Regions from separate parts of the Micromonospora sagamiensis genome, predicted to be linked through region 2. Evidence: riboswitches for the same ligand, from Rfam matches in the RefSeq annotation. Region 2 holds a riboswitch; each other region holds the start of a gene.
What was found. A riboswitch is a leader RNA that binds a small molecule or an ion and turns the genes downstream of it on or off. The one in region 2 is predicted to bind cobalamin.
Positions count from the first base shown of each region.

Region 1 (5,110 bases), 3.4 Mb from region 2:
GGGCCGGCATCCGGCGGAGCGCGGACATCTCCGCCGAGTACGGCAGCACCGACGACAGCAGCGCCACGCCGACGCCGAGCAGCAGGATCCACGGGTCGAGCAGCGTGGTGCCGCTGCCCGCGACACCGAACGGCAGCACGGCGAGCGCGCCGACGGCCATGCCCAGGGCCAGCCCCCGGGTGCCGGGCACCCGCTTGCTGACCGCGCCGCCGAACACCACGTAACCGGCCCAGCCGACCGCGGTGCCGACGCAGAAGAGCAGCCCGAGCCCGTCGACCGCCGTCCCGCCCAGGCCACTGATCAGCAGGACGCCGCCACCGGCCAGGACCGCCCAGAGCACGTCGAGCAGCCGGCGGCTGCCGGCCAGCCCCACCAGCAGCGGCCCGGCGAAGCCGATGGTCACCGCCACACCCAGCGGCACCCGGTGCAGGGCGGCGTAGAAGCTGAGGTTCATCAGCGCGAGCATCAGGCCGAAGCCCACCACCAGACCGCCGGTACGCCAGCCCAGGCGCAGCCCGGGACGGGCGAGCGCGACCAGGATCAGCGCGGCGAAGCCGAGCCGTAGCGTGGTCGTGCCACCGGGGCTGGTGCTGCCGAACAGTTGCTTGGCCACCGCCGCGCCGAGCTGGGTGGAGAGCATCCCGAGCAGCATCAGCAGCGACGGCGGAACGGCGTCGGGGTGACCGACCGCGTTGACGATCCGGGCGACGGTGGTGGTGGGAACCGGCTGTGGACGGAGGGCGTGCGCGTACATGCGCACCACCATGCCGTCCCGTCCGCCGGAGGGCGACCGGAATCCCGTCCTTCCGGCTACGATGCTCGACGGCACGACACAGTGAGGTGCCCCGCGCGAGCGGGGAGAATCGGGAAGCCGGTGCGAATCCGGCACGGGCCCGCCGCGGTGACCGGGGAGCCACCGTCCACGCGCACAGCGCAGCCACTGGTCCGGGAGGGCTGGGAAGGCGGACGGCACGGCGTCGATCCGGGAGTCCGAAGACCGGCCTCGCGTCACGCGCCCACCCCTGCCCGGGTGGGCCGAGCGCAGCGGGAGCCTGCCATGGACCTGTACGACGTCATCCACCGCCGTCGGGACGTACGCGCCCAGTTCACCGGGGAGCCGGTGCCCGACGACACCCTGCACCGGGTGCTGGCCGCGGCGCACGCCGCACCGAGCGTCGGCTACTCCCAGCCCTGGGACTTCGTCGTGGTGCGGGACGCCGACACCCGACACCGCTTCCACGAGCACGTCCGGACCGAGCGGGACGTCTTCGCCGCCACTCTGGAGGGGGAGGCGGCCGAACGGTTCGCCCGTATCAAGATCGACGGAGTGCGGGAGTCGACCCTGTCGATCGTGGTCACCCACGACCAGTCGCGGGGCGGGCCGGCGGTGCTCGGCCGGCACGCCATCGCCGACACCGGCCTCTATTCGACCTGCCTGGCCATCCAGAACCTCTGGCTCGCCGCCACGGCCGAAGGGCTCGGCGTCGGCTGGGTCTCCTTCTACCGGGAACCCTGGCTGGCCGACCTGCTCGGCATTCCCGCCGGCATCCGCCCGGTCGCGTGGCTCTGCCTCGGGCCGGTCACCCACTTCGAGGCCGTACCCGACCTGGCCCGGCACGGCTGGCGGCAGGCCCGTCCGCTCACCGCCGCCATCCATCACGACCGGTGGACGCCGGACGCCTGACCGGAGGCGCGACGGACCGCCCGAGCAGGCTGGTCGCCGCCGGTCCAGGCCCCGCCGGTCGGGGGCGGGGAGTTCGTCCCCGTCGCCCGGTTTGCGAGCTCCCGGACCGGGAAGTCGGTACGGGTGCGAGCACTACTGACGAAGATCGAGCAGGCGACCGGCCTGGACCGGGTCGGCGACCGCCTCCAGCGGGCGGTGCAGGCCACCCTCCGGCCGCAGCGCGTCCGTGACCTGCTGCACGGCGTGTGGCTGGGGCATCCGCTGCACCCGGCGATGGTGCAGGTGCCGGTCGGCGCATGGATCAGCGCCGCCGTCCTCGACGCGATGCCCGGCCAGCGGCGCGCGGCGACCACGCTGGTGGCGGTCGGTACGGCCAGCGCCGTGCCGGCCGCCGTCGCCGGGCTCAACGACTGGGCGGCCCTGAACCGGGAGCAGCGGCGGGTGGGGCTGGTGCACGCCGCCTCGAACACCATCGGGCTGGCCTGCTACGCCGGCTCGCTGGCCGCCCGCCTCAACGGTCGACACAACCTCGGGCGGACGCTGGCGTACCTCGGGCTCTCCGCGGCGAGCGCCGGGGCGTACCTCGGCGGGCACCTGGCGTACAAGCAGGGGGCACAGGTCAACCAGAGCGTCTCCGAGGCGAACCTGATCAGTGACGGCTGGCACCCGCTCGCCGACGTGTCCACCCTGCCCGACCGGGAACTGGTCACCCGCGAGATCGACGACGTGTCGGTGATCCTCTACCGGCACGGCGACGACGTCACCGTCATGCTGGAGCGCTGCCCGCACCAGAGCGGGCCGCTCGGCCAGGGCGAGGTGACGGAGATCGACGGTCACCCGTGCGTCGTCTGTCCGTGGCACGGCAGCACCTTCCAGCTCAACAGCGGAGGCAAGGTCGTGCACGGACCGGCCGCCAACGACCAGCAGGTGCTCGCCACCCGGGTCGTCGACGGCGTTCTCCAGACCCGCCTGCCCTGAGCCGCCCGGGGTCCCGGTGAGGGCTCGACGAATGCGCCCGTCGACCGTCAGCCCCGGCGGTGCCGACCGCTGCCGAGGACGCGGCTGGCCGTCGACGACGCCGGCCGGCGGCGCAGGCCGAACACCGCCCCGATCTGCGCGCCGACGATGCTCGCCACGGCCAGCACGGCGGAGACCGCCAGCGGTCGGTTGACCCGGTCCTCCTGACCCGGCCGGGCCGCCCCGACGGTCATCGGCGGTGCCTCCTCCTGGGGCCAGTCGGTGGTCGGCGGCGGCGTGACCTGCTGCGGAGTCTGGTCGGGCACCTGCTGCGGGGTCTCGTCGGGCACCTGGTCGGGGGCGGGCGCCGCCGGCGGCGGGGCCGGACGCGGGGACGGCTTGTTGACCAGCCGGCCGGTGGCGTGCGGCCGGACACCGTCGTCGGTGGCCTGGTCGGGCAGCCTGAGCAGCTGCCCCGGGTGGATCCGGTCCGGGTCGCCGAGCTTGTTCAGCTTGACCAGCACCCGATAGCTCTGGAAGTCCTCCAGGTAGCGCTCGGCGACCTCGCCCAGATAGTCGCCCTTGGCCACCCGGTACACCTGGGTCTGGTCGGACGGCGGTTGTTCCATCGTGCCGGTCACCGGAGTGGCCACGCCCCGGGCCACCGGGGCGACGGTGGTCGGCATCGACGCCGTGGCCGGTCCGGCCGCCGTCACCGGGGCCGACAGCGCGTACGTGGTGCCGTACGTGGCGGTCGCCGCGGTCGCCGCCGGGCTGGCCGCGATGATCAGGGCGACCGAGCCGACCAGCGCCGCAGCCGCGCGCTGCTGGCTGCGCATGCCGGGCAGCTTCGGCGCGGGTCGGCGCAGCACGTGCGCGACCAGCTCCACCAGGACGGAGAAGGCGAAGGTCGCCCACCCGAACCAGCCGAGCACCGCCAGCGCCCGGAGGAAGAGCTGCCCGTTGTCCCGGCTGGTCAACGCCGTGCCGATGGCCTCCAGTGTGGGCACCTCCGAGGGCAGCGGGTTGCCGGCGAGGGCGACGAGGGCGACGGGACCCCCGACGAGTACCGCGCCGAGCACGACGAGTGCGCCGAAGCCGGTCAGGACCTGGCCGGTCCGCCGGGCGGAACGGGATACGGCCATGGGCTGCCTTCCTCTCTACGGTCCGGTGATGGCGCGTGCGGTGGCCTCGCCGGAGACGGTCACGGAGTCGGTGAGGTCGAACAAGCCGAGCAGGTACCTGTCGTAGGTGATGGTGAGCCGGACGGTGATGCGCTTCTCGCCGTCGACGACCGGGAAGCTGACCGTGTGGTCGGTGACGCCGGCGGCGGTGAGGTAGCTCCGGACCGCGGCGGTGGCGGCGGCCTCGTCGATCTCCTTCTTGCCGCCGTTGATCGCCTGCGCCCGGTCGATGGCCTGCCCACCGGTCCGGGCCGCCTCGGCGGCGAGGTTGTCGGCCCGGTGCATGGTGCGTAGCTGCCCGGCGCCGTCGAAGGCGAGCCCGATGACCATGAGGACGCCGGTCATGCTCACCGCCAGGAACAGGCTCACCCGGCCCTCGTCCCTGCGCAGGCCCCGGCCACGGCCGGACCACGACCACCGTCGACCGCTCGCCCCGGGTGCCGGGAGCCGTGGCGCGCTCGCCCCGGGTGCCGAGAGCCGCTGCCCGTTCACGCCCGGCTCCGGTAGCTGTCCAGGGGTGAGGTGAAACGCGCCGACACCAGCCGACCGGCCGGCATTCCGGGCAGGCTCGACAGGTGGATGTCGGCGAACGAGACCGTGCAGCTGACCTGCACCGAGACGGCGGCCGGTTGCCCCGGCGCGGCCGCGTACGCCGCCGCGAAGGAGGTGGGGGCGCCGTCCACCGATCCGGTGAAGGTGAACGACGGTGGGCCGACGCAGCTGAGCCCCTGCCAGTCGAGCTGTTTCCGGGCCGCCGCGACGGCCGCGTCCTGCCCCGTGCCGGCGTCCCGGGAGATCGACGCGGCGCGGGCCGCGTCGTGCGCGGCGGCCTGGATGGCCTCCGCTCCCACGGCGGTACGCCCGGCGACCCCGGCCAGCACCATCAGCGCCACGAAGGCCGGGGCGAGGACGGCCACCTCCACCGAGACCGATCCGCGCTCGGCGTCCCGTCCGCTGCGAAGGCGGCCGAGGAGGCGGCGACCGACCGACGGCCGGCTCACCGGGCCGGCTCCGTCCACCGTTCCACCGTGCCGTGGGCGGTCTGCGACACCGTCAGGTGCACTCCGGGCACCACGGAGATCGACGTCCCGGTCACCGTGCAGGTGACCTCGGTGGCGGTGGTGGCGCAGGTCAGCTTCGGGTCGGCCAGCCAGTCCCCGGCGGCGGCGAGGAAGGCGGTGGCCCGCTCCACGCCCGCCCCGGCGGGTGCCTGGTGGACGCGTTGCGCGTTCACCCCGCTCTGCGCGGCGTGCATCGCCGTGCTCCGGGCCAGGAACCAGGCGGC
Region 1 is NZ_AP023438.1:3,252,835-3,257,944, forward strand. Features, by position in the region: gene IGA62_RS14255 (EamA family transporter) at 1-754, opposite strand, end outside; cobalamin riboswitch at 837-1,006, shown strand; gene bluB (5,6-dimethylbenzimidazole synthase) at 1,058-1,684, shown strand; gene IGA62_RS14265 (Rieske 2Fe-2S domain-containing protein) at 1,808-2,662, shown strand; gene IGA62_RS14270 (LysM peptidoglycan-binding domain-containing protein) at 2,710-3,786, opposite strand; gene IGA62_RS14275 (translin family protein) at 3,802-4,170, opposite strand; gene IGA62_RS14280 (TadE/TadG family type IV pilus assembly protein) at 4,314-4,826, opposite strand; gene IGA62_RS14285 (TadE family protein) at 4,823-5,110, opposite strand, start outside.
Region 1: another riboswitch for cobalamin. It lies ahead of bluB (5,6-dimethylbenzimidazole synthase); the one in region 2 lies ahead of IGA62_RS30445 (ABC transporter substrate-binding protein).

Region 2 (5,110 bases):
GAGCCGGGTGGTGAAGCTGTCGTCGTGGTAGCCGGAGCCGGCCAGGATCATCGCCGCGACCTGTTGGCCGCGCAGCAGGTCGACGTACTCCAGTTCCCGTTCCGGGTCCCGGTAGCTGTTGCAGATGATGAGCAACTTGCCGCGCGCGGTCGCCACCCGTTGCAGCCCTCGGGTGATCTCGGCGAAGTACGGGTCGGAGACGTCGTGCACGATGACGCCGACCACGCTGCGGTGGGGACGGGCCAGGAGCTGGGCGTGGGCGTTCGGGACGTAGCGCAGGTCGGCCACGGCCCGCAGCACCCGGTCGCGCAGCTCCTCGGTGACGGTCTTGCTGCTGCCGTTGATAACCCGCGACGCGGTCGCGGGGGAGACCCCGGCCCGTCGGGCGACGTCGGCCAGCGTCGCCATGGCCACCCCCGAGTGTTCTGCTGATGTGGGCGCGCCGTCGGGCGCGGCCTCAGGCTACCGCAGCGGGCAGGGCGGTCCCAGCCGCCGTGCGGTCCGGCACGCCGGGCGAACAGGCGCAGGAAAGGCCTTGCCCGGCGGGTCGCCGGCCCATACTCTGCTTGGGAAAGCGCTTGCCTGAGGTGGAAGGAAGACCATGACCCGCAGGCCGATCGGCATCATCCTCAACGGCGTCACCGGCCGCATGGGGTACCGGCAGCATCTCGTCCGCTCCCTGCTCGCCATCCGCGAGCAGGGCGGCGTTCCGCTGGACGACGGCACCACCATCTGGCCGGAGCCCGTGCTCGTCGGCCGCAGCGAGACCCGGCTCCGCGACATCGCGGAACGGCACGGTCTGACCGACTGGACCACCGACCTGAGCGCCGTCCTGGCCCGCGACGACGTCCGGATCTACTTCGACTCGCAGGTGACCCAGCAGCGCGAGAAGGCGATCCGCCAGGCCATCGAGGCCGGCAAGCACATCTACACCGAGAAGCCGATGGCCGAGACGAGCGCCGCCGCGCTCGACCTGGCCCGCGCCGCGACCGCCGCCGGCCTGCGGACCGGCGTGGTGCAGGACAAGCTCTTCCTGCCGGGCCTGCGCAAGCTCAAGCGCCTCATCGACGGCGGGTTCTTCGGCCGGATCCTCTCCGTCCGCGGCGAGTTCGGCTACTGGGTCTTCGAGGGCGACTGGCAGCCTGCCCAGCGTCCCTCCTGGAACTACCGCGCCGAGGACGGCGGCGGCATCGTCGTCGACATGTTCCCGCACTGGCAGTACGTGCTCGAGGAACTCTTCGGGCAGGTCAAGGCGGTCACCTGTGTCACCGCCACGCACATCCCCCGTCGGGTCGACGAGGCCGGCAACGCCTACCCGGCCACCGCCGACGACGCCGCCTACGGCATCTTCGAACTGGCCGGCGGGATCGTCGCCCAGCTCAACTCCTCCTGGTGCGTCCGCGTCAACCGGGACGAACTCGTCGAGTTCCAGGTCGACGGCACCGAAGGCAGCGCCGTCGCCGGCCTGCGCGGCTGCCGGGTCCAGCACCGGGCGGTCACCCCCAAGCCGGTGTGGAACCCGGACCTGCCGGTGACCGAGGACTTCCGGTCCCAGTGGACCGAGGTGCCGGACAACGAGGAGTTCGACAACGGCTTCAAGGTGCAGTGGGAGGCGTTCCTGCGGCACGTCGTCGCCGGTGAGCCGTTCGGCTGGGACTTCCTCGCCGGCGCCCGGGGCGTGCAGCTCGCCGAGCTCGGTCTGCTCTCCGCCCGGGAGGGCTGCCGCGTCGAGGTGCCGGAGCTGGACCGGTGACCGCCGAGGTCCGCCTACCCGGCGGGGAGACCTACCGGCTGACCGGCGGCGCCGGCTTCGCCCGGCCGGCCGGCCCGCCCACCGCCCGGATCGCGTACGCCGCCGCGCACGTGGTCGCCGACCCGCGCGCGGAGAACGTCCCCGGTGCCCCGGCCGCCCTGGACTGGGACACCACCCTGGCCTTCCGCCACCACCTCTGGGCCCACGGCTTCGGCGTCGCCGAGGCGATGGACACCGCCCAGCGGGGCATGGGGCTCGACCACACCGCCACCCGGGAGCTGATCCGTCGTAGCGCCGCCGAGGCCCGTAGCGTCGGTGGGCGCATCGTCGCCGGGGTCAACACCGACCACCTCGCCCCGGGGGAGTACCCGGTCGCCGACCTGGTCGTCGCGTACCGCACGCAGTTGGAGGAGGTGCTGACCAGCGGCGCCCGGCCGGTGCTGATGTGCAGCCGCCACCTGGCGGCGGTCGCCTCGGGGCCGGAGGACTACCTCGCCGTCTACTCCGACCTCCTCGCCGCCAGCGACGAACCCGTCGTCCTGCACTGGCTCGGTGACATGTTCGACCCGGCGCTGACCGGCTACTGGGGCTCGACCGACCTGGACCTGGCCGCCGACACGGTGGTCCAGCTGGTCAAGGACCACGCCGACCGGGTCGACGGGATCAAGGTCTCCCTGCTCGACGCCGACCGGGAGATCGCCCTGCGTCGCCGGCTGCCGGCCGGGGTGCGTCTCTACACCGGGGACGACTTCCACTACCCGGAGCTGATCCGCGGCGACGAGCAGGGCCACTCCGACGCGCTGCTCGGCGTCTTCGCCGCCATCGCCCCGGCTGCCGGCGCGGCACTGGCCGCCCTCGACGACGGCGACCTGGCGGCGTACGACCGGATCATGGCGCCGACCGTGCCGCTGGCCCGGCACCTCTTCACCGCGCCGACCTGGCACTACAAGACCGGGATCGTCTTCCTGGCCTGGCTCACCGGCCACCAGGAGCACTTCACCATGGTCGGCGGCCAGCAGGCCGGCCGGTCCCCGGCCCACCTGGCCCGGCTGCTCGTCCTCGCCGATGCCGCCGGGCTGCTGGCCGACCCCGACCTGGCCGCCGCCCGGGCCCGCGCGTACCTCACCGTCGCCGGGGTGGCCCAGTGACCGCCCCCCGGGTCGACCGGTCGGCCGGGCTGGCCCGGTTCTCCTTCAACCAGGCCACCTCGATGAACTGGCCGTTGGAGGAGGCCGTCGCGGCCTGCGCCGACGCGGGCGTGCCGGGCATCGGGCTGTGGCGCGAGCCGGTCGGGGCGTACGGCGTCGAGCGGGCAGCCCGGCTGGTCCGCGCCGCCGGGCTCACCGTCACCTCACTCTGCCGGGGCGGCTTCTTCACCGCCGACGACTGGCGGGCGGAGAACCTGCGGGCCATCGAGGAGGCCGCCACCCTCGACTGCCCGGTGCTGGTGCTGGTCTCCGGCGGCCTGCCCGCCGGCAGCCGGGACCTCGACGGGGCCCGGCAGCGGGTCGCCGACGCCATCGCCGAGCTGGCGCCGCACGCCACGGCGGCCGGGGTGCGGCTGGCCATCGAGCCGCTGCACCCGATGTTCTGCTCCGACCGGTGCGTGATCTCCACCCTCGGGCAGGCCCTCGACATCGCCGAGCGGTTCGAAACGGAGGCCGTCGGCGTGGTGGTCGACGCCTACCACGTGTGGTGGGACGACACGGTCCACCAGCAGATCGCCCGCGCCGGGGAGCGGATCGCGGCCTTCCAGGTCTGCGACTGGATCACCCCGCTGCCCGAGGGGGTGCTGCTCGGTCGGGGCCTGCCCGGCGAGGGCTGCATCGACCTGCGCGGGCTCCGGAGCGCGGTGGACACCACCGGCTACACCGGACCGATCGAGGTGGAGGTCTTCCACGGCGACGTCTGGGCCCGGCCCGGCCGGGAGGTGCTGGCCGCCTCGGTGGAGGGCTACCTGCGACACGTGCTCTGACCACGCGGGTGGTCTTCGTCACCATGACACCCGCGCGCGGCAGCGGCTAGGGTGACGCTGCCGTGGTGCACGGGAAACCGGTGAAGTACCGGTGCGGCCCTCGCCACTGTGATCGGGAGTCCGCGGCCCTCGTCGAAAATGAGGTCACTGGGCGTACGCGCCTGGGAAGGCCGGCCACGGACGCACCTCCCGTCAGCCAGGAGACCGGCCACGGCACTGTGACGACCCGTCCACGAGGTGCTGGAAGGCAATCCCGATGCGCGAGCGCGCTCTGTCCACCCTGTCCCGGCGCGTCGCCGCGCCGCTGACCGTCCTCATCGTCCTCCTCGGCGGCTGCGGCACCGGGGACGACTCCACCCCGGCTGCCCCGGAGTCGGCCGCCGCGGTCGAGATGACCAACTGCGGCACGCCGGTCCGGGTGGCCGCGCCGCCCCGGCGGGCGGTGACCATGAACCAGCCGGCCACCGAGATCATGCTGGCCCTCGGGCTGGCGGACCGGATGGCCGGCACGGCCTACCTGGACGACGCCATCCTGCCGGAGTACGCCGCCCCGTACGCCTCGGTGCCGGTGCTGGCCGAGAAGTACCCCGCGAAGGAGAAGCTGCTCGAGGCCGAGCCCGACTTCGTCTACGGCTCCTTCCACAGTGCCTTCGGCGACGAGGGCGCCGGTGACCGGACCGAGCTGGCGAGGCTCGGCATCGGCACGTACCTCTCCCCGGCCGGCTGTCCCGCGCCGCACCGACCCGCGAAGCTGACCATCGACCACGTGTTCGGTGAGATCCGGGACGTCGCGGCCATCTTCGGCGTACCCGACCGCGCCGAGAAGCTCATCGCCGACCAGCGGACCCGGATCGCCACGGCCGCCGGTCGGGTCGACGGTGCCGGTGATCTCTCCCTGCTCTGGTGGGACGAAGGGACCGACGCGCCGGGTGTGGGCGCCTGCTGCGGCACTCCCGGCCTCATCATGTCCTCGGTCGGGGTCGGCAACGCGTTCGCCGACCTGACCGGCGCCTGGGCCGACAGCGGCTGGGAGACCGTCGCCGAACGCGATCCCGACGTGATCGTGCTGGTCGACGCGGCATGGGACACGGCCGCCGCGAAGAAGGCGTTCCTGACCGGCCACCCCACGCTGCGGCACCTCAGGGCGGTGACCGGGCAGCGCTTCGTCGTCATCCCCTTCTCCGCCACCTCCGCCGGGGTGCGCGTCGTGCGCGGCGTCGAGGCGCTCGCCGAGGGCGTCGTCCGGCTCCCCGACGGGACCGGGCGCTGACCACCGCGACCGCGCCGCCCACCCCGGCCGCCCTCCGGCCGGCCCGGCCCGCCGGCCCGGCGTTGCTCGTGCCCGTGCTGCTGGCCGCCCTGGTGGCGTCGATCGGGGCGGC
Region 2 is NZ_AP023438.1:6,786,354-6,791,463, reverse strand. Features, by position in the region: gene IGA62_RS28930 (LacI family DNA-binding transcriptional regulator) at 1-408, opposite strand, end outside; gene IGA62_RS28925 (Gfo/Idh/MocA family protein) at 602-1,753, shown strand; gene IGA62_RS28920 (dihydrodipicolinate synthase family protein) at 1,750-2,901, shown strand; gene IGA62_RS28915 (sugar phosphate isomerase/epimerase family protein) at 2,964-3,728, shown strand; cobalamin riboswitch at 3,775-3,955, shown strand; gene IGA62_RS30445 (ABC transporter substrate-binding protein) at 3,985-4,998, shown strand; gene IGA62_RS28905 (iron chelate uptake ABC transporter family permease subunit) at 5,067-5,110, shown strand, end outside.

Region 3 (5,110 bases), 710 kb from region 2:
TCGCTGGGCGACCTCGACCCGGAGACGGTCGACATGAAGTGTCTGCTGATCATCGGATCGTCCACCACCCAGGTCAGCACCCGGGGGGACGACTCGGTGGTGGTCTGGACGCCGCGCACCTACCCGGCCTGACACGGCGGCACGGCCCGGGTGGACGCAGCTCAGCGACCACCCGGGCCGCGCCGGACGTACGCGGCAGTTTCTGGTGCCTCGTCTTTGAACGTCGACCGGGTTGTCGGTTACCGCACGGGGCTGTGGCAGCTCAGATGTACGACACGCCGAGCGGATCACACCTCGGCCAGCCACGAAGCCTCGGATTGGTGGGGGTCACCCAGCCGGCAGGTGTAGGTCCAGCCAGCGCACCGCGTCGTCGACCGTGGTCACCGTCGCGGGCGGGTGGGCCGGTGCCGGCCGGTCGACCATCAGCACCGGCAGGCCCAGGTGACGGGCGGCGGTCAGCTTCGCCTCGGTGAGCGCGCCGCCGCTGTCCTTGGTGACGACCACGTCGATGTCGTGTTCGCGGATCAGCGCGGTCTCCCCGTCCACCGTGTACGGGCCTCGGCTGCGCAGCAGGCGCACGTGCGCCGGCAGCGGGCCGTCCGGGGCGTCGACCACCCGGGCGAGGAACCACAGGTCGGTCAGGGGCGTGAACGTCGCCAGGCTCTGCCGGCCGGTGGTCAGCAGCACCCGCCGACCCAGCGTCGGCAGCGCCGCGACGGCGGCGGCCAGGTCGGCGACCCGGTGCCAGCGGTCGGCCGGCTGTGCCGTCCAGCCCGGCCGCTCCAACCGCAGGTGCGGCACACCGGCCGTGGCGGCAGCGTCGATGCCCGAGACCCGCATCCGGGCCGCGTAGGGGTGGGTGGCGTCCACCACCGCGTCGATCCGGTGTTCGGTCAGCCACCGGGCCAGGCCGGTCGCGCCGCCGAACCCGCCGATGCGCACCTCACCGACCGGCAGCCGGGGATCGGCCACCCGACCGGCCAGCGACGAGACGACCGAGACGTCGGAGCGGGTGGTGACCGCCGCCGCGAGGGCGCGGGCCTCGGCCGTGCCGCCGAGGATCAGCAGCCGCCACCTCGCCGTCGTGACGGTCATGCGGGTTCCTCCTCGGTGGTCGTCAGCAGGGCCGCCAGTTCGGCGGCGGAGCGGGGCCGGGCTCCGGACAGGTGGGGCAACCGGTCGATCAGCCGGTGCACCAGAGGAGCCCAGGCGGGCGTCAGCCGGGCCGCCGCGAGCAGGTCCGGGTCGGCCAGCGCCTCGGTGGTGGGCACCCGGCGTACGCCGCCGTCGGCCACGACCACCACCTCGTCCGCCCACCGGAACGCCAGGTCGACGTCGTGGGTGGAGACCATGATGGTGGTCCCGGCGGCGTGCAGGTCGTCGAGGGTGCGCAGCAGCGTCTCCACGCCCGCGGGGTCGAGTCCGGCGGTCGGCTCGTCGAGGATCAGCAGCTCCGGGCGGAGCGCCACCGCCCCGGCGATGGCCACCCGCTTGCGCTGGCCGTAGGAGAGCAGGTGGGTGGGGCGGTCCGCCAGCGCGGTGATCTGCAGGGCGGCCAACGCCTCGTCGCAGCGCTGCCGTACCTGCTCGGGGCTAAGCCCGAGGTTCACCGGTCCGAAGGAGACGTCCTGCCGGACGCTGGCGGAGAACAACTGGTCGTCGGGGTCCTGAAGCACCAGTTGCACGCGCTGTCGCAGGTCCAGCAGGCCCGCCCGGTTACGCCGGACCGGCTTTCCGGCCACCTCGATGCGGCCGGTGTCCGGGGCCAGCGCGCCGACCGCCAGCCGGAACAGGGTGGTCTTCCCACCGCCGTTGGGACCCACGACGGCCAGCCGCTGACCGGGCAGGACGGCCAGGTCGACGCCGGTGAACACGGGCTGGCGGGGCTGGTAGGCGAAGTCCACCCCGGACATCCGCAGCAGCGGTTCGGTCACCGCCACCGTCCACCCGAGAGGACCGTCAGCATGACGATCGCGGTCAGCAGTGCGACGGTCGCGACCACGAAGGGCGGGGAGAGTCGTCGGACCTCCACCTGCACCGCCAGCGAGCCGGTGTAGCCCCGTACCGCCAGGCCCTCCTCGAGCCGGCGGGCCCGGGTGAAGGCCCGGACGAAGATCGCCCCGGCCTGCCCGGCCAGAGACCGGTACGTCGTGCGCCAGGTCCGGTAGCCCAACCGCGCCGCCTGCGCCTCCCGTACCGCACGCACGCTGTCGACCAGCAGGAACAGCATCCGGTACGTCAGCGCGGCGACCTCGGTCACCGCCGGCGGCACGCCGAGCCGGACCAGCCTCGGCAGGACGTCGGAGAGGGGAGTGGTGGCACTGAACAGCAGCAGGCACAGCAGGGCCGCCGCCGCCCGGCCGGTGGTCGTCGCCGCCAACCCGGCCCCGGCCGGGTTCCAGCCGATCCGGGTCGGGGAGTGCACGGAGACCAGCAGGGGCAGCGCGGAGGTGGCGATGAACAGCGCCGGCACCCGGGCCGCCCGCAACAGCACCGGCACGGGCACCCGGGCCGGACCGACGAGCAGCAGCGCGGCGGCGGTGCCCGCCAACGCGGCTCCCGGCCAGGTGGGCAGGATCACCGCGCAGCCCAGCAGGCCCAGCGCCAGCAGTGCCTTCTCGCCCGGGTGCCGTAGCCGCCAGGGACCGGTGTGCGCGGCGACGTCGAGGGCGAACACTAGTCGGCGGAGGCGTTGGTGTCGCGCAGCCGCTGCCGGGTGCGGGCGACCCCGAAGTAGTAGCCGAGGAAGCCGGCGCCCACCGCCGCCTGGAGGGCGAACAGGCCCGACTCGATCTCGGCGGAGGGCGGCTCGTAGATGGCGGAGAACCACGGCTCGTAGTCCGGGTGGTCGGTGACGATCGCCTCCTCCGCCTGGGCGTCGGCGCCGGCGAACGGCTCCTCGGCCGATCCGCCGAGCCCGAGCAGCAGCGGGGCCGCGGCCAGCGCGACCACCGCCAGTAGCAGGAGCAGGTTGACCCGTCCGAAGCGCTTCACGCCGGTACCTCCTGGGGCTTGCGCAGCACGCCGAGGCGCCGCAGATCGTCTCCGCTGACCCGGGTGAGCAGCCGTACCACCAGCACCGACAGCAGTCCCTCGCTGATCGCGAGGGGTATCTGGGTGACGGCGAAGATCCCGGCGAACTTCGCCAACGCGCCGAGGAAACCGGACGTCGGGTCGGGGAACGCCCACGCGAGCTGCATGCTCGTGACGCAGTAGGTCGCCAGGCCGCCCAGCGCGGCGGCCAGGAAGACCGCCACGTCGAGCCCGCCGCCGAGGCGGCGGGTCAGCAGGTAGACGCCGTAGGCCACCCAGGGGCCGACGACGGCCATCGAGAAGACGTTGGCACCGAGGGTGCTCAGCCCGCCGTGGGCCAGCAGGACCGCCTGGAACAGCAGCACGAGGCCACCGAGGACGCTCATCACCGGGGGCCGGAACAGCACCGTGCCGAGGCCGGTGCCGGTGGGGTGGGACGAGGATCCGGTCACCGACGGGATCTTCAGGGCCGACAGTGCGAAGGTGAAGGCACCCGCCGCTCCCAGCAACAACTTGGATTCGGGGTCCTGCCGGACCTGCCGGACCAGAGCCCGGCTGCCGTGGACGACGAAGGGTGCGGACGCCGCGAACCATGCCGCTGCCTGCACCGGGGGTAGGTACCCCTCGGCGATGTGCATCGAAGACCTTCCTCTCCAGCACCTCGTGGACGAGATCCGTGCATCAAGGCCGGTCTCCTGGCTCCCGGATCGATGCTTCCCCCGGCCTTCCCAGGCCGTCGGCCTAGTGGCGCAAGTCGGAGGTCACTCCCCGGTCACAGTGGCGAGGGCCGCGCCGGTCTTCCACCGGCTTCCCGTGCACCTTGACGGCGAGAGGCTATCGACCCGCCACCCGGCGGGGCAAGCGGCCCGTCCCTCCGTGGCCGCTATTGCACATCATTGGCAACTGCGTCAGGATGGCCTCTGCGGTGCGTCGGCCACCGCGGCACGTCGTCGACCAGGAAAGAGGAGCCCCTTGGGGTCTGCGCGAATGGTGGCGATGGTCGCCACCGGTCTTCTCGCCCTGTCCGCCTGTTCGACCCCGACAGCCACCTCCACGGCTGCTGGTGCCGACACCCTCGTGGTGGCGACGGCGGGCGAGCCGGACACGCTGAACCCGGTGCTGAACTACGGCGTCGACGGCGGTTCGCTCATCTTCGACGGCCTCGTCGCCCGGGACGCCCGCAACCAGCTCGTGCCGGCCCTGGCCCGCGAGCTGCCGACCGTGTCCGCCGACGGGAGGACGGTCACGGCGAAGCTGCGCGACGGCGTGGTCTTCCACGACGGCAGCCCGCTGACCGCGCAGGACGTCGTCTTCACCTACCGGGCGGTGCTGGACCCGAAGGTCGACTCGACGCTCCGGTCCGACCTGGACATGCTCGCCTCCGTCACCGCACCCGACCCGTCGACCGTCATCTTCACCCTCCGGTACGCCTACGCGCCGTTCCTCCAGCGTCTCGCGCTCGGCATCGTGCCGGCGAAGGCCCTGGCCGGGCAGGACGTCAACAAGGCGGCGTTCAACCGCAGGCCGGTGGGCACCGGGCCGTACCGGGTCACCTCCTGGACCCCCGGCGACCGGCTGGTGCTCGCCGCCAACGAGCGGTACTGGGGCGGCCGGCCGGCCAACTCCGGGGTGGTGGTGGCGTTCGTTCCCGACGACAACGTCCGCGCCCAGCGGACGCGGGCGGGGGAGTTCGACGTCGCCGAGCTGGCCCCGAAACTGGTGTCCGGGTTCGACGGGCGGGCCGGCTACCAGGTGCGGCGCGTCCCCACCGCCGACTACCGGGGCGTCATGCTGCCGATGGGCGGGCCGGTCACCGGAGACCCGGCCGTGCGGACGGCGCTGAACGCGGCGGTGGACCGGTCGGCGATGGTGGCCGGCGTGCTCGGCGGGGCAGGGGAACCGGCGTTCGGGCCGATCCCGCCGACGTCGGAGTTCGCCGAGCCGTCCATCGTCGGCACACCGGCCGCCGACCCTGCCGCCGCCACCGCCGCCCTCGACGCGGCCGGCTGGAAGCCCGGCCCGGACGGCGTCCGCGTCAGGGACGGCCGCCAGGCGGCGTTCTCCCTGATGTACCCGG
Region 3 is NZ_AP023438.1:6,081,235-6,086,344, forward strand. Features, by position in the region: gene IGA62_RS26055 (precorrin-2 C(20)-methyltransferase) at 1-132, shown strand, start outside; gene IGA62_RS26060 (cobalt-precorrin-6A reductase) at 328-1,095, opposite strand; gene IGA62_RS26065 (energy-coupling factor ABC transporter ATP-binding protein) at 1,092-1,913, opposite strand; gene cbiQ (cobalt ECF transporter T component CbiQ) at 1,931-2,677, opposite strand; gene IGA62_RS26075 (energy-coupling factor ABC transporter substrate-binding protein) at 2,677-2,994, opposite strand; gene IGA62_RS26080 (energy-coupling factor ABC transporter permease) at 2,991-3,671, opposite strand; cobalamin riboswitch at 3,702-3,871, opposite strand; gene IGA62_RS26085 (ABC transporter substrate-binding protein) at 4,006-5,110, shown strand, end outside.
Region 3: another riboswitch for cobalamin. It lies ahead of IGA62_RS26080 (energy-coupling factor ABC transporter permease); the one in region 2 lies ahead of IGA62_RS30445 (ABC transporter substrate-binding protein).